DNA from 2 places in the Cohnella algarum genome. Region 2 is predicted to be linked to the other one. Evidence: predicted binding sites of a transcription regulator. Region 2 holds the regulator's gene; the other holds the start of a gene.
What was found. The regulator LexA, encoded in region 2, represses DNA repair genes until DNA is damaged. The targets are predictions, from matches to a motif close to CGAACATATGTTCG.

Region 1: a site for LexA is predicted at 4,649-4,662, ahead of recA (recombinase RecA). Genes of this name have one in related genera too.

The regions. Positions count from the first base shown of each region.
Region 1 is NZ_JAFHKM010000002.1:5,349,795-5,360,280, reverse strand. Features, by position in the region: gene JW799_RS24160 (DUF3388 domain-containing protein) at 1-666, shown strand, start outside; gene JW799_RS24155 (helix-turn-helix domain-containing protein) at 716-1,603, shown strand; gene JW799_RS24150 (hypothetical protein) at 1,664-1,825, shown strand; gene JW799_RS24145 (YajQ family cyclic di-GMP-binding protein) at 1,951-2,442, shown strand; gene pgsA (CDP-diacylglycerol--glycerol-3-phosphate 3-phosphatidyltransferase) at 2,615-3,253, shown strand; gene JW799_RS24135 (competence/damage-inducible protein A) at 3,250-4,503, shown strand; gene recA (recombinase RecA) at 4,732-5,799, shown strand; gene JW799_RS24125 (regulatory protein RecX) at 5,900-6,703, shown strand; gene rny (ribonuclease Y) at 7,037-8,578, shown strand; gene JW799_RS24115 (TIGR00282 family metallophosphoesterase) at 8,701-9,495, shown strand; gene JW799_RS24110 (stage V sporulation protein S) at 9,684-9,944, shown strand; partial or broken gene JW799_RS24105 (dipeptidase) at 10,134-10,486, shown strand, end outside.
Region 2 is NZ_JAFHKM010000002.1:4,963,799-4,974,284, forward strand. Features, by position in the region: partial or broken gene metH (methionine synthase) at 1-2,390, opposite strand, end outside; gene JW799_RS22405 (1,2-dihydroxy-3-keto-5-methylthiopentene dioxygenase) at 2,561-3,100, shown strand; gene JW799_RS22410 (HAD family hydrolase) at 3,222-4,019, opposite strand; gene JW799_RS22415 (hypothetical protein) at 4,016-4,573, opposite strand; gene JW799_RS22420 (DUF896 domain-containing protein) at 4,608-4,793, opposite strand; gene lexA (transcriptional repressor LexA) at 5,508-6,131, shown strand; gene JW799_RS22435 (DUF2905 domain-containing protein) at 6,232-6,456, shown strand; gene JW799_RS22440 (metallophosphoesterase family protein) at 6,591-7,586, opposite strand; gene JW799_RS22445 (GntR family transcriptional regulator) at 7,737-8,384, opposite strand; gene JW799_RS22450 (YjfB family protein) at 8,540-8,716, shown strand; gene JW799_RS22455 (H-type small acid-soluble spore protein) at 8,784-8,975, opposite strand; gene glnA (type I glutamate--ammonia ligase) at 9,112-10,440, opposite strand; gene JW799_RS22465 (MerR family transcriptional regulator) at 10,485-10,486, opposite strand, start outside.

The DNA of each region.
Region 1 (10,486 bases), 390 kb from region 2:
ACGATCAACGGCGTCGAAGACCGCACCCGCGGCCTCCTTTTGCAAACGGACGACGACGAAAAGATCGAACTGCTCGGGCGAATGCTCGCCAAAGTGGAAAATATTACTCTGCTTACGCTGCGCCCTCCGCGCCTGACCGATATTTTGGCGATCCGCCACGGCCGGTATATCGAACGGGATTCTTCCGACGGCAGAACGTTCCGGTTTACGCGGGACGAGCTCGGACTTTTGGTCGATTTTCTCGGGGAATTGTTCAAGCGGGACGGCAACCAGACGATCGGTTTGCGCGGCATGCCGCGCGTAGGCAAAACGGAATCCATCATCGCGGGAAGCGTCTGCGCCAACAAGCGCTGGACGTTCGTATCGTCCACCCTGCTTCGCCAAACGGTGCGCAGCCAGCTGTCGGAAGAGGAAACGAATCCGAACAACGTCTTTATTATCGACGGAATCGTAAGCACGATACGTTCGAACGAGAAGCATTACAGCCTGCTGCAGGATATTATGGCGATGCCCTCGACCAAGGTGATCGAGCATCCGGATATTTTCGTTCGGGAATCCGATTTCGATTACGACGTGTTCGACAGCATCATCGAGCTCAGGAACACGCCGGAAGAAGAAATTACATACGAAAACTTTACGACCGCCGGTTTCGATGACGGCTTTTAAAGGTTATAATTTTTTCGGCATCCATTAGATCATTGACGGAGGTGACATCATGTCGGATTTGGGACTGCTTCTGCGCAAAGCGAGGGAGCAGCGGGGGCTTACGCTTGACGATATACAGGAAGCGACCAAAATCCGCAAACGATACTTGGACGCTATCGAGACGGGGGACTACAAAGTTCTTCCCGGGTCGTTTTACGTACGCGCATTCGTCAAAACTTATGCGGAGACGGTCGGGCTCGATGCGGAAGAAGTGCTCCGTTTATATCATAAAGAATTGCCTCAAGCTCCGTCCCCGGAGACGGTCGCCAGCGAGCCGATGCTCAAGCCCAGAAGCCGATCCGTTCAGCATAACGACAAATGGGGCAAGCTTGCGGTCAATTCGGTGCTTTGGCTTTTCCCTTTGCTGATCGCCGCTTTGCTGTATTTTTATCTCGTGCAAAATCCGGGAGACGATGCGGAGGAAAGGGACAACTCGACCGATATTACGTCGGAAACGACGCTGCCGTCTTCGCCGCCGGCGTCGCCTACTTCTTCGGCCGGCGGCTCGCCGACCGGAGAACCGGAAGGCAGTCCGAGCGTCGCTCCTTCCTCGTCGCCTTCGCCCGAAACGGCGCTGACGCTTACGAAACAATCGGGGACGACCTCCTATTACGACGTATCGTCGAGCGGCACGCCCGTCATAACGATCACGTTGTCCGGGACGAGCTGGGTCGGCGTTCAGGAGAACAACAGCAAGGGCAAGTACGTTTATAACGGAACGCCCAAAACGGACGAGAAGCTGACGTTCGATTTGACGGGCCCCCTGTACGTCAACGTCGCTCACGCCGTGAATGCCTCGATTACGATCGACGGCGTCGCGGTGGACGACGAAGAAGCGTCCGGTTCCCGCAAATTCGTATTTACGCCCGCTGCCGGCGAAACCGCCGGCGAGGAATGAGCGGCGACCTCCGCGGTTATGATACTTATGCAGGAAATATCGAATCGCGGAGGTTACAGGATGGCAACGAGCTGGATCGTAATTGCTATCGGCGTTGTGGTAAGCCTGATCGGCTGGTTTATGACGCCGAGCGCTTGGGGTTATGGTATCCTCGGACACGGGCTTGCCTGGATCGTGCTCGGCATTTTGGACATGTTCCGTGCGCCTGCTCGGGCGCGCTGAAGGCCGCATCGGCCAATCGAACGAAGGGCCCTTTCGCAAAAGGGCTCTTTTGTTTTGGGTTCGTAAGCAAAAACTGCTATAATAGGAACCAAAGTTCAGGCACTTTATGAAAGGAAGACGGTACAATGGCATCCGAATATTCGTTCGACATCGTGTCCAAGGTCGATATGCAGGAAGTAAACAACGCGGTAACGCAGGCGCTCAAGGAAATCGAAACCCGGTTCGATTTCAAAGGCAGCAAAAGCGGCATCAAGCTGGAAGGGGAGTCCCTCGTCATTTCCTCCGACGACGACTACAAGCTCAAAAGCGTTATCGACATTTTGCAGTCGAAGCTGATCAAGCGGGGCGTTCCGATCCGCAATTTGGATTACGGCAAAGTCGAGCCCGCTTCGGGCGGAACCGTCCGGCAAACGGTGGCGCTGAAGACGGGCATCGACCAGGAAAACGCGAAGAAGATCAACGTGCTGATCCGCGATTCCAAACTGAAAGTGAAAAGCCAGATCCAGGGCGATCAATTGCGGGTCACCGGCAAAAGCAAGGACGATTTGCAGGCCGTCATGACCTTGCTGCGCGGCGCCGATCTTTCGCTCGAACTTCAATTCGTCAATTACCGGTGAACGAAGGCTCCGCCCGGGCGCTCAGGCATTTTGACAGCTTTTGCGGCTTCGTTTATACTGAGTTCGAATTGGAAGAAGTACGGAAACGACTGATGGGGGAAGACACGATGATCGCGGAAGGCATCTCGCTATATTCAGGCTTCACGCATAGAAACAAGGAGGGGGAAAGGGCTTGAACCTGGCCAACCAGATTACGCTGGCGCGGATATTTCTCGTGCCGATTGTGGCGTTCTTCCTGCTGGTCAGGCTGGACGTTCCCTCGCTGACGATCGGAACCTTTTCCATTCCGTACAATCAGATTTTCGCCTTGCTGCTGTTCATTATCGCGGCCAGCACCGACGGGCTTGACGGCTACATCGCGAGAAAGCGCAAAATCGTCACCAATCTCGGAAAGCTGCTCGACCCGCTTGCGGACAAGATCCTGGTCGCGGCCGTTCTGATTTCGCTCGTCGAGATGGGCATGCTGGACGCCTGGGTCGCCATTTTCATTATCGCCAGGGAATGGGCGGTCACGGGTTTGCGGCAAATCGCGGTGCTCGAAGGGGTCGTGCTGGCGGCAAGCAAATGGGGAAAATGGAAAACCGCGACCCAGATCGCCATGATCGTCGTTTTGCTGCTTAACAATTTCCCGTTCGTGTTTTTACATATTCCCGTCGATACGATCATCGTATGGGCCGCGGTGTTGATCACCGTATATTCGGGCATCGATTATTTCGTCAAGAACAAAAACCTGTTCATTCCGGCGGCGGACAAATCGTCGCCCGAAGCCGTCAAATCCGGATCGGACAAAGAGGTGCGGCGCAACGGATGAAAGCGGAAATCATTGCGGTAGGCACGGAGCTTCTGCTCGGCCAAATCGTCAATACGAACGCGAAATTTCTTTCGCAAGGATTGGCGGAGCTGGGCGTGGACGTTTATTACCAGACGGTGGTCGGGGACAACGAAGCGCGCATTCGCCGCGCGATCGAGACGGCGTGCGGGCGCGCGGACCTGCTTGTGTTTACGGGGGGGCTCGGGCCGACGCTGGACGATTTGACCCGGGATGCGCTTGCCGCTTTCCTCGGCCTTCCCGTTCATTTGCACGAGCCGACGATGCGGAAGATCGAAGAGATGTTTTCCGGGCGGGGAACGGCGTTCGTGGAAAGCAACCGCCGGCAGGCGATGCTGATCGAAGGGGCCGTCCCGCTGCGCAACGATACGGGGCTCGCCGTCGGGAACGCGCTGTCGGCAGGCGGCAAGCATTACTTGCTGCTGCCGGGGCCTCCCCGGGAAATGAAGCCGATGTTCGAAAACGACGCCTCCGCCTGGCTGCGGGAGCTGCTCGGCGACAGCGCGGCGCTGCATTCGACGATGCTGAAATTCAGCGGCATCGGGGAGTCGGCGCTTGAGGACTTATTCATCGATCTGATTCGCGAACAGACCGATCCGACCATCGCGCCTTACGCGAAAGAAGGGGAGGTCGCGATCCGGGTTTCGACCAAATCCGCGGATGCCGAGGAAGCGGCCCGCCGGATGGAGCCGACGCTTCAGGAAATCCGGCGGCGCGCGGACCGCTATCTTTACGCGGAAGAAGACATCACGCTGGAAGAGGCCGTCATCCGGCTGCTGGCGTCGCAGCGGCGCACGTTGTCGGTCGCCGAGAGCTGCACCGGCGGCATGATCGCGACGATGCTGACGGCGGTGCCGGGAAGCGCGGACGTGTTTTCCGGCGGCGTCGTCAGCTACACGAACGACGTGAAGCGCAAGCTGCTCGGCGTGCCGCTCTCGCTGCTGGAGGGCGACGGCGCGCCGGGCGCCGTCAGCGCCGAGACGGCGGCGGCGATGGCCGAAGGGATGCGGGCGGCGGCCGATACCGACCTGGCGCTGTCGGTAACGGGCGTAGCCGGACCGGCCGGCTCCGAGGGCAAGCCCGTCGGCCTCGTGTATATCGGGCTTGCGGAGCGGGGAAAGCCGACGAAGACGGAGCGGATCCAGCTGGCCGGAGATCGCGAGGGCATTCGCCTCCGGGCTTCCAAGCGAACGCTGTACAGATTGTGGCTGGCACTGACGGGGCGGGATTGACCGCTCCGTTTTTTGTCGCCTTTTTACGACAAATTCTTCATAAAAGGCTTGTCATCTTTACGTCCCTGTGGTAAAGTTTGATTGAAAGTTGCGGAAGAACCGTAGCGAAGAATACTTTGCTGCGGTTCTTTTTTGCAACAAAAACAGAACGAATGTTCGCAAAAAGCTTGGCAACGGAAGCAAAAACAGGTATGATAAACCTATCATAATGATAAGGATGTGGGTGTGTTGTCCGATCGTCGCGCCGCACTAGAGATGGCATTGCGCCAGATTGAGAAGCAATTTGGCAAAGGATCGATCATGAAATTGGGCGAGCAAGCGCAGCTCCAGGTAGAATCGTACCCCAGCGGCGCGTTGGCTTTGGATATCGCGCTCGGAATCGGGGGATTCCCGCGCGGGAGAATTATCGAAGTATACGGCCCGGAATCTTCGGGTAAGACGACCGTAGCGCTCCATGCGATTGCGGAAGTGCAGAGAGCGGGCGGCCAGGCCGCGTTCATCGACGCCGAGCACGCGCTGGACCCGATTTACGCCCGGAATCTCGGCGTCAACATCGACGAGCTGCTGCTCAGTCAGCCGGATACCGGGGAGCAGGCGCTTGAAATCGCCGAAGCTCTCGTGCGCAGCGGCGCCGTCGACATTATCGTCGTCGACTCGGTCGCGGCGCTCGTGCCGAAGGCGGAAATCGAGGGAGATATGGGCGATTCGTTCGTCGGCCTTCAGGCCCGGCTCATGTCCCAGGCGATGCGCAAGCTGTCCGGGGCGATCAGCAAGTCGAAGTCCATCGCAATCTTCATTAACCAATTGCGGGAAAAGGTCGGCGTCATGTTCGGCAATCCGGAGACGACGCCGGGCGGACGAGCCCTCAAGTTCTATGCCAGCGTGCGACTGGACGTTCGCCGGATCGATTCGATCAAGCAAGGCAACGACGTGGTCGGCAACCGGACCCGCATCAAGGTCGTCAAGAACAAAGTCGCTCCGCCGTTCAAGCAGGCCGAGGTCGACATCATGTACGGCGAAGGCATTTCCAAGGAAGGCAGCATCGTCGACATCGGCACGGAGCTGGATATCGTGCAGAAGAGCGGGGCCTGGTTTTCCTTCAACGGCGAGCGGCTCGGCCAGGGCCGGGAGAACGCGAAGCAATTTTTGAAAGATCATCCGGAGATCAGCGCGGACATCGAGCGTCAAATCCGCAGCCTTACGCTTAGCTCGGACGCGATTTCGACGGCGATAAGCCAAGGCGGCAGCCAGGAGGAAGACGAACTCGAGGATACGGAATTCGCGGAACTCGAATAGAAGGCGGAATTCGACGCCTTGCAGCAGGGACAGGCAGTTACCGGGACATTCGCCGCGAGCGGATGTCCTTTCATTATTTTGGACGGGGGCGATGCCGATCATGAACGAAGAGGAGCGTTTCGGAGCGGTTATCGTTTCGATCGAGAAGGATCCGAAGAAAAAAGCGATGTACCGGATCACGTTCCGGACGAGCGCGGGTGAGACCGATTCGTCGACGGATCGCGAAGCGGACGAATCGACGGCGGAACGGGAGGCCGAAAGCGAAGCCGAACCGGGAGCGCAAGGCGAACCCAGGACGGAAACGGTCGCCATCCACGAGGACACGCTCGTGGCCTGGCGCCTGCTCCCGGGCAAACGGCTGAACGTCCGGGAGCTGAAGGCGCTGAGACAAGAGCAGGAAACCGAGGAGGCGTACAGGGCGGCGCTCGGGATGCTCGACCGGAAGCCGCGGACGAAACGGGAAATCGCCGTCGCGCTGAAGCGAAAAGGACTGTCCGCCGAAGCGATCGCGGGTTGCTTGGACAGGCTGGCCTCTTACCGGATCGTCGACGACGCCGCATACGCCAAGCGCTACGCGGAGCAAAAAGTGGTCTCCCAGCGCAAAGGCAGCCGCCTTGTCCGCCAGGAGCTGCTGCGCCGCGGCGTGACGAAGCGCGAAGCGGACGACGCGATCGAAGAACTCGACGGCGAAGCGGAGCGGCAGGCCGCATATGCCCTCGCGAAGAAGCGCTGGCCTAACGTTAAAGGAGAAAGCCTGCGGGAGCGCCGGTACAAGCTGATGGGAATGCTGCAAAGGCGAGGGTTCCCCGCCGGGATCGCGCGCGATGCGGCCGGACGGGTCATTGACGAGGACGAAGCGCGGGACGGACGGGAAGAAGACGACTGGGACGAGTACTTCGAATAGGGCATGCGCCAAGCTTCGGAAGCGGATATGCTTTGCTTGACAATCCATTTTCACAAAAGATACAATGTTCCTGTATTCCATCTTCCCTTCCGAACCTTTTTTCCTTCCAAAAAAACGATTCGGAACTTGTTTTTTCGACTTTTTACGATTCGGGTCGGCGCAGGACGCAAGGCCCGCTGCCCGCAATCGTCTACGGCAGGGCGGGGCTTGCCAGACTAGGGAAGCTGCCCGTTTTGCCCGCAACAGCGAAATGGATCGGTTTGAAAGCCGGCACACAATTTTATACGTGTCCCAAGCGTTTGCCTTGGTGATACAACGAGGAGGTGAAAGACCATGCAGGACTGGATCTGGGTCTTGATCGTCATCGTTGTTGGCGCGCTTTTCTTTGGGATCGGTTATGTTGTTCGCAAGTCCATTGCGGAAGCCAAGATTTCCAGTGCCGAACAGGCGGCTCTGCAAATCGTGGAGAACGCCCGCAAAGAAGCGGAAGCAATCCGCAAAGAAACGGTACTGGAAGCCAAAGACGAGGTGCACAAGCTCCGAAACGAGGCCGAGCGCGACATTCGCGATCGCCGCAACGAAATCGGGCGTCAGGAACGGCGGCTTGTGCAAAAGGAAGAGTCGCTGGACCGCAAGCTCGAAGCGTTGGAACGCAAAGAGGAACAGGTCGCCAACAAGGAGAAACGAATCGAGGAAACGCAGGAAGAGATCGAGACGCTTCATAAGCAGCAGATCAGCGAGCTGGAACGGATTTCGAACTTGACGATGGACGACGCGAAGCAGCTCATTTTGACGACTGTCGAGCAGGAGGTCCGTCATGAAACCGCTCAACTGATCAAAGATATCGAACAGCAGGCGAAGGAAGAAGCCGACAAACGCGCCCGCGACATCATTTCGCTCGCTATTCAGCGTTGCGCCGCGGACCATGTGGCGGAAACGACCGTATCGGTCGTCGCATTGCCGAACGAGGAAATGAAGGGACGCATCATCGGACGCGAGGGCCGCAACATTCGGGCTCTGGAGACGCTCACCGGGATCGACCTCATTATCGACGATACGCCGGAAGCGGTCATTTTGTCCGGATTCGATCCGATTCGCCGCGAGATTGCCCGCACGTCGCTTGAGAAGCTGGTGGCCGACGGAAGAATCCACCCGGCCCGCATCGAAGAGATGGTGGAAAAATCCCGCAAAGAAGTGGACGAACGAATTCGCGAATACGGCGAGCAGGCTACGTTCGAGGTAGGCGTGCACGGTCTCCATCCGGATTTGATCAAAATTTTGGGAAGACTGAAGTTCCGGACAAGTTATGGACAAAACGTGCTGAAGCACTCGATGGAAGTCGCTTATTTATCGGGACTGATGGCGGCGGAGCTCGGAGAAGACGTTACTCTCGCCAAACGCGCCGGCTTGCTGCACGATATCGGCAAGGCGCTCGATCATGAAGTGGAAGGCTCGCATGTCGAGATCGGCGAGGAATTGGCGAAGAAGTACAAGGAGCATCCCGTTGTCATCAACAGCATCGCTTCCCACCATGGAGATTGCGAAGCGACTTCGGTTATCGCGATGCTCGTCGGGGCTGCCGATGCGCTCAGCGCGGCGCGTCCCGGAGCGAGAAGAGAGACGCTCGAGACGTATATCAAACGTCTGGAAAAGCTCGAGGAAATTTCCGAATCGTTCGACGGCGTCGAGAAATCGTACGCGATTCAGGCCGGACGCGAAGTTCGCGTGATGGTTCAACCGGAAAAAGTCGACGACGCGGAGGCGTTCCGCCTGGCCCGCGACATTACGAAGAAAATCGAGGGAGAACTGGATTATCCGGGCCACATCAAGGTTACGGTCATCCGCGAAACCCGGGCAGTGGAGTACGCGAAATAAGTTTCGGGAAGGCTGAAGAAGTGGCTGCGGCTTAGCGGCCACTTCTTGCCTTTCTGGCGGCCGTTCGCGTTTTGCGTACGGGCGATCCATTATTTGCGGTCAGCGTAAGGGAAGGTGTTTTCATGAAAGTGGTTTTTATCGGGGATATTGTCGGAAGCGTCGGACGGGAAACGGTCAAACGGCTGCTGCCCTGGATCAAGGACAAATATCAGCCGCATATCGTCATCGCCAACGGGGAAAACGCCGCCGGCGGCCGCGGCATTAACGCCGCCATAACGCGAGAATTGTTCGATTGGGGCGTTCACGGCATCACAATGGGCAACCATACGTGGGACAATCGGGAAATTTTCGAGTTTATCGACGACGAGCCGCGGATGGTTCGTCCCGCCAATTTGCCTCCGGAAACGCCCGGAGTCGGCTATGCCCTGATCAAAGTCGGAAACAAGGAGCTCGGGATCGTCAATTTGATCGGCCGCACCTTCCTGCCTCCTTCGGATTGCCCGTTCCGGGCGGCGGACGATATTATCGACGAGCTTCGCAAAAAAACGAAGTGCATCCTGGTCGATTTCCATGCCGAGGCGACGAGCGAAAAAATCGCGATGGGCTGGCATTTGGATGGCCGAGTTTCGCTTGTCGTGGGCACGCACACCCATGTCCAGACGAACGACGACCGGATTTTGCCCGGCGGCACCGCTTACTTGACGGATGCGGGCATGACCGGACCGCGGGACGGCGTGCTCGGCATGGAGAAGGAAGGCGTGCTGCGCAAATTCAAGACGGGCCTGCCTTCCCGATTTCAGGTTGCGGAAGGGAAATGGCATTTGCACGGCGTATTTGTCGAACTGGACGATGCGACCGGCAAGGCGACGAGCATCAAAACGATCCGGGTAGACGAGGACTCCTGGATCGCAACCTGACAACGCGCGGATAGAGACGGGTGTTTTGGCTGTCAAGCGGCGAAATACCCGCTTTATCCGCCTAAAAATATCAGAATTTTTTGCGATTTGCCGGCCATTTTCTCCTTGGAAGCAGGAATTAACGAGGCCCTCACCGAATAAGTATCCGTTAGTGGGCCCATCCTTTGATCCCCGAGGAGGAACTGGTCATGGAAGTATTAAAGGTTTCTGCAAAATCCAATCCAAACTCTGTTGCAGGCGCTTTGGCGGGTGTGCTCCGCGAAAGAGGCAATGCCGAACTGCAAGCGATTGGCGCGGGAGCGCTGAACCAAGCGATAAAAGCAGTCGCGATCGCCCGGGGGTTTGTGGCGCCGAGCGGGGTGGATTTGATTTGCATCCCGGCTTTTACCGATATTGTCATTGACGGAGAAGATCGCACGGCGATCAAGTTAATCGTGGAACCTCGTTAAACGAAACGCAAAGCGATAGTGAACCTGTTCTCGAACTGTCCGGCCCAGATGGCTCTTCTTGTCATGAGGTTGGAAGGGGAGGACAGGTTTTTTGTGTTAACGGACGATTGAAAGCGGCTATCTGTAAACGGGGGATGGGGAAAGGTCTATCGAACGGCCTTACGTTTTACGCCAGGGGGGACGAGCAGGATGAAAGCGGCGGACTTGCACTGCGACGTTTTATTCAAAATGCTGAAGCATCCGGAGCTGTCTTTTCGGGAACCGTCCGGAGGAAAGCTGGACGTGACGGCGGACCGTCTCCGCGAAGGCGAGGTGTCGCTCCAAGCGTTCGCGATTTATTTGCCCGAAGACGGCCCGAAGGATCCGGAAACGGTGCTGCGGGAAGCGGAGCTGTTTTGGTCGAAGGTGCTGTCGGAAAAAGGAATCAGGCTGATCCGCACGGCGGGCGATCTGCAGGCGGCTTGGGATGGAGGCCAAACCGGCGCTCTGCTGTCGCTGGAAGGAGCCGACGGGCTGAGGGAGCAGTGGTGGTGCCTGAGGCT
Region 2 (10,486 bases):
GCCCCGCCGACGAGAATCGGCGCGTCGATGCCCGCATTGCGCAAATCCTGCGCGGTGAGCACCATCTGCTGGGCGGACTTGACGAGCAGGCCGGAAAGGCCGATCGCGTCGGGCTTCTCGGCCCGGTAGGCTTCGACCAGCTGCTCCGGCGGCACCTTGATGCCCAGGTTGACGATTTTGTACCCGTTGTTCGAAAGAATGATTTCGACCAGGTTTTTGCCGATATCGTGAACGTCGCCTTTGACCGTGGCGAGCATGATTTTGCCTTTGACGGCGGAATCGGCCTTTTCCATATGCGGCTCGAGATAAGCGACGGACGCCTTCATCACTTCGGCGCTTTGGAGCACTTCCGCCACGATCAGCTCGTTGTTGTTGAACAGCCGTCCGACTTCCGTCATGCCGTCCATCAGCGGGCCGTTAATGATCTCGAGCGGGCTGTACTTGGCCAGGGCCAGGTCGAGATCGGCAAGCAGGCCGTCCTTGCTCCCCTCCACCACGTATCCGGCCAGGCGCTCCTCCAAGGTCAAATTTTCGGCCTTCGCCTTTTTCTCGACTTTTTTGTCGCGGAACGCCGCCACGAACGCCGCAAGCGTCTCGTCGTTCGTGTTGTACAGAAGTTCCTCCGCAAGCTGCCGCTCCTCCGCCGGGATGGACGCGTAGCGCTCGACTTTCTCGGTGTTGACGATCGCGTAATCCAGGCCCGCTTTCGTGCATTCGTAGAGGAAAACGGAATTGAGCACTTCCCGGCCCGCCTCGGGCAAGCCGAACGAGATGTTGCTCAAGCCCAAAATCGTATGGCATTTCGGCATCGCTTCCTTGATCAGCCGGATGCCTTCGATCGTTTCCTTGGCGGAACCGATATATTGCTCGTCGCCCGTCCCGACGGGGAACACGAGCGGGTCGAAAATGATGTCCTCTTCCTTTAAGCCGTACTTGTTCACGAGCAAATCGCGGGACCGGACGGCCACCTCAAGCTTGTCTTCCCGGGTGATCGCCTGGCCGCGCTCGTCGATCGTGCCGACGACGACGGCCGCTCCGTACCGGTGAACGATCGGCATCACCTTCTCGAATTTCTCTTCCCCGTCTTCGAGGTTGATCGAGTTGATGATCGATTTGCCCTGAATGTACTTGAGCGCAAGCTCGATAACCGCCGGGTCGGTCGTGTCGACCATGAACGGGGCTTTCACCTTTTTCGTGACGAATTCGAGAAAACGCTTCATGTCCTCCGCTTCGTCGCGGTCCGGGTCCTGCACGCAAATGTCGATCACCTGCGCGCCGCTTTTCACCTGGGCGCGGGCAATTTCGGAAGCTTCCTCGTACTTGCCTTCCGCGATGAGCCGCTTGAACTTGCGCGAGCCCAGCACGTTCGTCCGTTCGCCGACCATATAGGGCCGGCCGCCGTCCTCCACGTATACCGTCTCGATGCCGGATACGGCCGGAGCGTGCGCGCCCTCGGGCTTGCGCGGCGCGACGTCCTTCATCGCTTCCGCCATGGCGGCGATGTGGGCCGGCGTCGTGCCGCAGCAGCCGCCGGCGACGTTGAGCCAGCCCTGCTCGGCGAACGCGCGGAGCTTTTTGGCGAGCGATTCCGGGGACTCGTGGTAATTCCCGTTTTCGTCCGGGAGTCCGGCATTCGGGTAGCAGCTGACCGCGCGGTCGGCAATGCCCGCCAGCGTCCGGATGTGATCGCGCATAAATTCCGGGCCGGTCGCGCAGTTCAGGCCGACCGAAATCGGATCGAGGTGCTCCAGCGAAATGTAGAACGATTCGATGCTTTGGCCGGCCAGCGTCGTCCCCATCGGCTCGATCGTGCCGCTGATCATGACCGGAACTTTGCGTCCCGCGGTTTCGAACGCTTGCCTGACGCCGATGCCGGCCGCCTTCACGTTAAGCGTATCCTGGCACGTTTCGATCAGCAGCACGTCGACGCCGCCTTCGAGCAGCGCTTCCGTCTGCTCCCGGTAGGAAGCGACGAGCTGATCGAAGGTGACGCCGCCCGTGACGGACAACGTCTTCGTCGTCGGTCCCAGCGCGCCCGCGACGTAACGCGGTTTGTCCGGCGTCGAATGGCGTTCGCAAGCTTCTCTAGCGATTTTCGCCGCGGCCAGGTTGATTTCCCGCGCTTTCTCGGGAATATCGTATTCCGCGAGCACGACGCTGGTCGCGCCGAACGTATTCGTCTCGATAATATCCGAACCCGCGGCCAAATAAGCCTCGTGGATTTTGGCAATGACGTCCGGCCTCGTAAGCACGAGCATCTCGTTGCAGCCTTCCAGCTCCTCGCCGCCGAAGTCTTCCGGGCCGAGATTTTCCTGTTGAATCATCGTGCCCATTGCACCGTCGAGTATCAAAATGCGCTTGGCCATCTCCTCTTGCAAAGACGGCTTCATATACGTTAAAGTCATAATTGGGCGACTTTCCTCCATCTGAAAAAATCGTTAACCTTTATACTACCAGAATCGGATGAACTCGGAAAGATGCTCGTATCACGTCGACAGGCGGCGAACTTTGGTTTATAATACAATTACTCTAATTCTTATGGGGAAAGAAGGAATTAACCATGGCTAAAATTCGCGTTCGCAATACGAACGAGTTGATCGAAGGAGAAGCGAATGTCGGCGCCTTCCTGGAGAAGCAAGGCGTACTGTACGAACACTGGGATCCGTCCAAGCTGCCGGAACGCCTGCGGGAAAATTTCAGCCTGACCGACGAGGACAAGCAAGAAATCCTGTCCACGTTCGACGCCGAAATTCGCGACCTGGCCGGCCGCCGCGGCTACAAAACCTGGGACATCGTCGCCCTCTCGGACGCTACGCCCAACATCGAAGAATTGCTGAAAAAATTCGAGCAAGTTCACACGCACACCGAAGACGAAGTTCGCGCCATCGCCGCGGGCGAAGGCATCTTCATCATCAAAGGCGACGATTCCGTCGGCTACTTTGACGTCATTCTGACGGCCGGCGACGTCATTTCCGTTCCGGAAGGCAATCCGCACTTCTTTACGCTGACGGAATCCCGCAAAGTCGTCGCCGTGCGTTTGTTCATCGAAACCGAAGGCTGGATCGCGCACCCGTTCCAGGATCCGGAATTCGTAAAATAATCCGGTCGGCTGCGACCTTAAGAGAACCGCACATCGAAAAAATCCCCGGCCCGCTCAAACCAAAGGTTTGACGGCCGGGGATTTTCTTTTCAAGAATCTGTTCGATCAAATCATCGATTCGTTAAGAGGACAGACGTTCGAGCAGCTTCGGGAGCTCCGTCAGGCTGGCGATTTCATACGCCGGCACGATCTCGTCGTCCCGGGTCGTCCCGTGGCGGTTAATCCAGATCGACGTCATGCCGATGCCGTTCGCCCCTTTAATATCCGTCGTCAGCTTGTCGCCGACCATAACGCCTTCGGACTTCTCGATGCCCAGCCGGCCGAGGGCGAATTCGAACAACCGGGGCGACGGCTTGCCTTCGCCGAAGTTTCCGGAAATGACGATTTCGTCGAAGTAAGGAACGAGCTCCGGAGCTCCGTCCAGTTTTTCCTGCTGCAGATCGGGCGATCCGTTCGTCAGCAGCAGAAGCTTGTACGACTTTTTCAGCTCGTCCAATACCTCGAACGTCTCGTCGTAAATGTGCGAACGCTTGCGCCGCTCCGACGCGAACATCTCGCCCAGTTCCGCGCCGAGCGCCGCGTTATCGACGCCGAGCGCGGCCAGCCCTCGGGTCCAGGCGTCCCGCCGGTAGCCCGGCGCGATTCCTTGCAGCTTGCGGAACATCGGGTGCTCGCCGCCGCTGAAATTCCCCCACAAGCCTTCGAACGGATTGATGCCGATCATTTGGGTAAAGGGATACGTTTCATAATTCTCGTAAAGTCCGCGCGCCTCGGCGCGGACCGCCGCTTCCAGCGCGTCGGCCGCCAAGCCCGCGCGCTCCGCTCCGCAGCTTGCGGTCGCTTCAAACGCTTCTTTGACGCTGCGCTCGTCCCACAGCAGCGTATCGTCCAAATCAAACAGTACCGCTTTGATCGTCATTTTCCGGTCCACTTCTCCTTATCGCTCTGCGCTTTGACCGTTTCGCGTTGCTCCCATTCGATCTTGTGCGCGATTGCATATTCCCGCAGGCGTTCGCCCATCTCCTCGATCGGGTAAAGGTTTTTGAAACGGGAAAACACCCAGTTTCCGCCTTTCACGGTTTCAACGATGATATAACCGGGCTGCTGCACGATTTTGCGGATTTCCGCCGGCTTCAACCGCTTGTACCCCGTAAAGCGCCGGGTTTCCAAAGCATCCTTCGCAATCGACAAATAAGGGCGACGCAAAAAATAAACCAACGCAAGCAGAACGTAAGCGACGACCGTCAGCCAAAACAGCGTCGCGTTTTGCTCGTAGGCGTCTGACCACGGCTGGGAGACGACAATAAAAAACGCCGCGACAAGCAGCAGTAAAATCGGCGCGAAATAGCTCCGTCCCTTGAATTTCTCGACTTTGGAACCGGCTGCCGACAACGCTTGCTTGCCTTCCTTTTTACGGCGCTTGTTTACCTGTTTCTGATTGCGTTCGATCATTCTCTCCCATGAGCGGGACATTCGGGCTCCTCCTTCGGCTGCTTCCAATCGTGCGTCAATGCTTGGGCGGCGGCGGTTCGTCGGTCCATTCGATGCTGTCCAGCTGCTGTCGAAACTGTTGCCTGATGTTGCCCAAATACTGGCGTCTCAGCTTATCGCGTTCGACTTTTTCCTCTTCCGTCAAACCGACCGATTTATGTTTTCGAGACAGCTCGTTAATTCTGGCGATCAGCTCCTGCATCTTGCGTTCACTCCCCTTCCGTTGCCGCTAATCCTTCTATATACTTTGACATTTTCTTTTGTCCGCTGTCAAGGCGAAGACAATCGAAAAAGGCCGCCCTCGTTTGCGGGCCGACCTTAAGATATACGTATATGACCGCGCGCCGTTTCCAAAACTCATGGAAGAACGTCGGCAGGTATGATCAATTTCTGCCCGTCGTCAATCGAGGAAGCCGAAAGGCCGTTTCGCTTCATAATGCGATGGACCGCGTCCCGGGTATCCATCCCGTCCTTCTTGAAATCCGACGCGATAGACCAAAGCGTGTCGCCGGACGAAGCGACAACCGACCTCTCGACGGCCGAGGCTTCCGGAATCGACTCCGGTTCGGCAAACGAGCGCAACAAGCTGAAGCCGGCAAATAAAACGAAGAAAGAAAAAAGAAAGAACAGAACTCTAGCCGCTTTGAAGGAACGAGTCGCCGTTGACGGACGAGAGCCTTCTCCTGCGGCATGCCGGTTGCGCTTATGTACAGAGCTATTGGTTGAATTCATTACCCATACTTGAACCATCGAGCTCACCCCAAACGTTTGTTCTGATCACAGAATAACACGAACATACGTTTGAATCAAGCATTTTCCGGAACATTTGTTCCCGGAGAACGAATGTTTGTGCGAACTCCGGTTCTATGTTATTATTTACTAAAGAGATCTTATTTCATTCGGGGAGGGCTTCGGCGTGTCGAAGATGTCGAATCGCCAGACAGCGATTTTGGAATTTATCAAGAACGAAGTAAGAGACAAGGGCTACCCGCCGTCCGTCCGCGAAATCGGCGAAGCCGTCGGCCTCGCCTCCAGCTCGACCGTGCACGGCCATTTGGATCGCCTTGAGAAGAAGGGCCTGATCCGCCGCGATCCGACCAAGCCTCGCGCCATCGAAATCCTTGGCGACGACGAGGAGAAGTTCGACCCGTTCGCGCGTTCGGTGCGCCACGTTCCGCTCGTCGGCAAAGTGACCGCCGGCGTCCCGATTACCGCCACGGAGAACATCGAGGAATATTACCCCCTTCCGGTTCATATGGTGGGAGATCAGCCGGTGTTCATGCTGTCGGTCATCGGCTCGAGTATGATCGAGGCGGGCATTTTCAACGGAGATTACGTTATCGTCCGCCAGCAGCAGACAGCCAACAACGGCGACATCGTCGTCGCGATGACCGAGGACGACGAAGCGACGGTCAAGACGTTTTACAAGGAGAAGGACCATATCCGGCTTCAGCCGGAGAACAGCACCATGGAACCGCTTCGGCTCAAGCACGTGACCATCCTCGGGAAAGTGGTCGGGCTTATTCGCAACTTCCATTGATCGGCCAAGCCCGCGCCAAGGCCTCATCCTCTTATCCGGCTTTTCCCGCCCGGGTTCCGAATCCGATCGCGGGGTCCAATTTCTGGGAATGGGTGATGCTGTGAATTCCATGCCGAAGCTGCTGATCGGCGCCGGCGTTCTGCTCATCGTCGTCGGGCTGATCTGGATGGTCGCGGGCCGGTACCTGAATCTGGGCAGGCTGCCCGGGGATCTATCGTTCGAGAAAGGGAACGTCCGCTTCTATTTTCCGATCGTCACCTGCATTTTGATCAGCGTCATTTTATCGGCGATCGCGTATGTCATCCGCTTGTTTACAAAGTCATAACATGCAAAAACACGCCCGTATCGGGCGTGTTTTTGCATGCGTTGTCCGGCATGGCGGCATACATGTCGCCAATGCCCCCGCGAGCGGCAAGCGTCTTTCGAAATCAGGAGCCGATATCGACCGGCTCCATCCGGTCATCCCTCTGTATGCCCGTGAGATCGAGGAGCGTAAGCTTCGATGCCGGTTACCCCGTCCAAATGCATGACCCGATAGGAAACGTTGCCGTCGCGAACATTCACCCACAACATGAGGTTGTCGTCCGCTCTTTCGGTTCCATGCGCGGCGGCTCCGGTGCGGCCCAACTGAATATAAGTGCGGTTGTCCTGACGCGAAAACTCGAGCGAGTGAAAATGTCCGGCAAAAACGGTATACGGCCGATCGCCCAGCAGCAATTCGATACGGGCGAATTCCGGGCTATCCGACTTCCAGCCCGGCTTGTGCATGCTGACGAACGTATGCCTTGCGTCCTCATTTTCGGCCAGCACTTTCTCGAAAAACGCCAGCTGCCGGTCGCCGATTCCGATACCTACTTTCGACATCTCCTGCAATTGGTCCGGGGTCAGGCGGCTGACGATTTCGTCGTAAAACTCCTTCATATAGTCCAGCGTGCGCTCAGGCTCGCGATGTACCTTTTCCGTCGCGCGCTTGACCAGATCGATGAACTCGTCCGACATCTCTTCGAACGGATCTTCCGTATTCAACGTCAGAAAAAGCGTATCGCCGACCCGAAACGCGTAGTAATCCGCTCCTTTGCGTTCGCGCCATACGTCGACCATCGCCTGCGTACCGTAATCGTGGTTGCCGACCGTCTGAAAGAACGGCAAGCCGGTCGCCGCGATTTGACCGTCGATATACTCCCATTCTTCGCGCGCTTTCGCGGCGTCCTTCCAGTAGCCTTCCACCAGGTCCCCGACAAAGAGGACAAAATCCGGCCTCAAATCTTTCAGCAGTTCCAGCGCTTGCTCGAACACTCCGGCGGTCATCATGCCGCTGCGGTCCCCCATAACGGCGAAGGAGAAGTTTCCGTTCAACCCTTCGGGCAATTGCCCGAACCACGGACGCTTGTCCGTGGCGAACCGGCTTTCGTCAATAAACATTTCGTTGCGCTTGCGATCCAATGAGGTCGTCATTTTCGTTACGCTTCCTTTCCGAATTTCAATATTGGCCATATAAACAGTGTGCAGGTTGTATGTAAGTTGTGTGTTAACGAACCGACTCCTTTTTGTTAAATTTTATAGAAAAAAAATAAAAAACGAGCTTCGAAAAGCCCGTCGTTCTCTTTATATAATTCCGTTCATAATCAAACTTTCATAAGTCACCGTATAAATTTCCAAAATCGCCGCTTTGGCCGCTTCCAGATCTCCCCTGACAAGCGCCTCGTACGCTTTCCGGTTCGATTCCAGCGATTTGCTCGGCTTATGCTGCGGGAATTGCTTGCGATAGGAAATGATTTTGAATAAAAATCGGCCTCTCGTCTGCTCGAGCACGCCCAGCATGTGCTGATTGTGAATCGTTCGAATGATCGTTTCGACAAACAGCAGAAAGCTTTCGTAATAGCCGGGGACGTCGTTGGCTTCCTTCGCCTCGATTTGACGCTCGAGATGGCTGCCGAGCGCCTGCAGGTCGAACGTCAACCCGCGTCTTTCCGCCGTGTTGATGACGTAAAGCTGCATCGAAATGAGCACTTCGATCATTTCCGCATATTCGCGAAACGAAATTTCCTTGACCATAACCCCGCGCCCGCGAAACGATTCGACGAACCCTTCCGTCACGAGCAAAGAAATCGCCGCCCTGATCGGCGTCCGGCTCATTTGCAGCTGCTCGGCAAGATCGTTTTCCGAGAGCAGCGTGCCGGGCAAATATTCCGCCGCGATGATTCTCCGGCGAAGTTCCTGATAGGCCCTTGTTTCCAATGTTGGGGGAGACATGTTCCGCACAAATCCTTTGCTTTTTTTAAATTAATGTTAGCAAAACGAACCGACATTTAAAAGAATGGAATTGTTATCCGAATGTTAAATGCATGTTAGAAACTTCATCTTTTGTTTAGCGCATCCGATAATGAATGCAGGGGGAGGTGGAACGAATGGACGTTGGAGCTCTATCGATCTCGTTAAGTCAATCCGCGCTCAAGCAATCGGTGGGGATCCAAGTGCTGGCGATGGCGAAAAACCAGGCGGAAATCCAGGGCCAAATGTTCGTGCAAATGGCGAGCCAAAGCCTCGATCCGAATTTGGGCGGCAAGCTGGATATTAAAGTCTGATCGGCAAAAAGAGGCCCCGCCCCGGCATCCGGATGCCGGGCGAGCGGCCTCTCTTTATTGCGCGTTCCTATTCCTCCGCCGGCTGTTCCGCCAGCTCGCCGACCGGCACGCTCAATTCCCGCTCCGGATGGTCCAGCGGGAACACGCGGGCCATTTCGGTGTCCTCGTCGACATGCTGGATGTAAACCGGAGTTCCGTCGAGCGTCACATTCGCCATGATCGGCGATGCGGCGATTTCCGATGCGCGCTGCGTGTTCATCCTATCCCCTCCTGTCCGCCTTTGCGGCGACGATTCCGTATCAGTATGGCCTTGGATCGGAACATCATGCGTCCGAGGCCGTACACGAAAAAATCCCCCGGCGCCGAAGCGCCAAGGGATTTCCATCGTTCGTTTCTCAATACGTCATCAAATATTGGTCCCGCTCCCACTGGTGAATTTGGGTCCGGTACATGTCCCATTCGATCGCTTTCAGCTCGTAGAAATAGCTCAACGCGTGGTCGCCGAGAGCGTCGCAGATGACTTCGTCGCGCATCAGCTCGTTCAGCGCTTCGTGCAGGTCGACCGGGAGGCTTGGAATGCCGGCGTCGATCCGCTCTTCGTCGGTCATAACGTAAATGTTGCGGTCGACCGGCGCCGGAAGGGGCAGCTTCCGCTTGATGCCGTCCAGGCCCGCCTTCAGCATGACCGCCAGGGCCAAATACGGGTTGGCGGCCGGATCGGGATTGCGGACCTCGACGCGCGTGCTGAGTCCGCGGGAAGCCGGAATCCGGATCATCGGGCTGCGGTTGCTCGCCGACCAGGCGACATAGCACGGCGCTTCGTATCCGGGAACGAGGCGCTTGTACGAATTGATCGTCGGATTCGTAATGACGGCCAGTCCGCGAGCATGGTGCAAGATGCCCGCCATGTATTGGCGCGCGACGGTGCTCAGGCCCAGCTTGTCGTTTTCGTCATAGAACGCGTTCTCGCTGCCGGTAAACAGCGATTGATGGCAGTGCATGCCGGAACCGTTGATTCCGAATAACGGCTTGGGCATGAACGTCGCATGCAGGCCGTGCTGGCGCGCGATCGTTTTGACCACTAACTTGAACGTCTGGATCTGGTCGGCCGCACGGATCGCGTCCGCGTATTTAAAATCGATTTCGTGTTGGCCCGGGGCGACCTCGTGGTGCGAAGCTTCGATCTCGAAGCCCATTTCCTCCAGCGTCAGCACGATATCGCGGCGGCAGTTCTCGCCGAGATCGGTCGGCGCGAGGTCGAAATAACCGCCCTGGTCGTTCAATTCGGTCGTCGGATTGCCTTTCTCGTCGGTCTGGAACAGGAAAAATTCCGGCTCCGGGCCGACGTTCATCGCGGTGAAGCCCATCTCGGCGGCTTCCTCCAGCACCCGTTTCAAAATGCCGCGCGGATCGCCCGCGAACGGCGTGCCGTCCGGCATGTATACGTCGCAAATAAGGCGGGCGACTTTGTCTTCCGTCACCCAAGGGAATACGACCCATGTGCTCAGGTCCGGGTACAAATACATGTCGGACTCTTCGATTCTTACATAGCCTTCGATCGAAGAGCCGTCGAACATCATCTTGTTGTCGAGCGCCTTCTCCAATTGGCTGACGGGAATTTCGACGTTTTTGATAATTCCCATCAAATCGGTAAATTGCAAGCGGATGAATCGAACGTTCTCTTCTTTGGCAATCCGCAAAATATCCTCGCGCGTGTAGCTCATGGGAACCTCCTCAAAAATTCTGGATTCTCAGATCGGGAAGACGTTT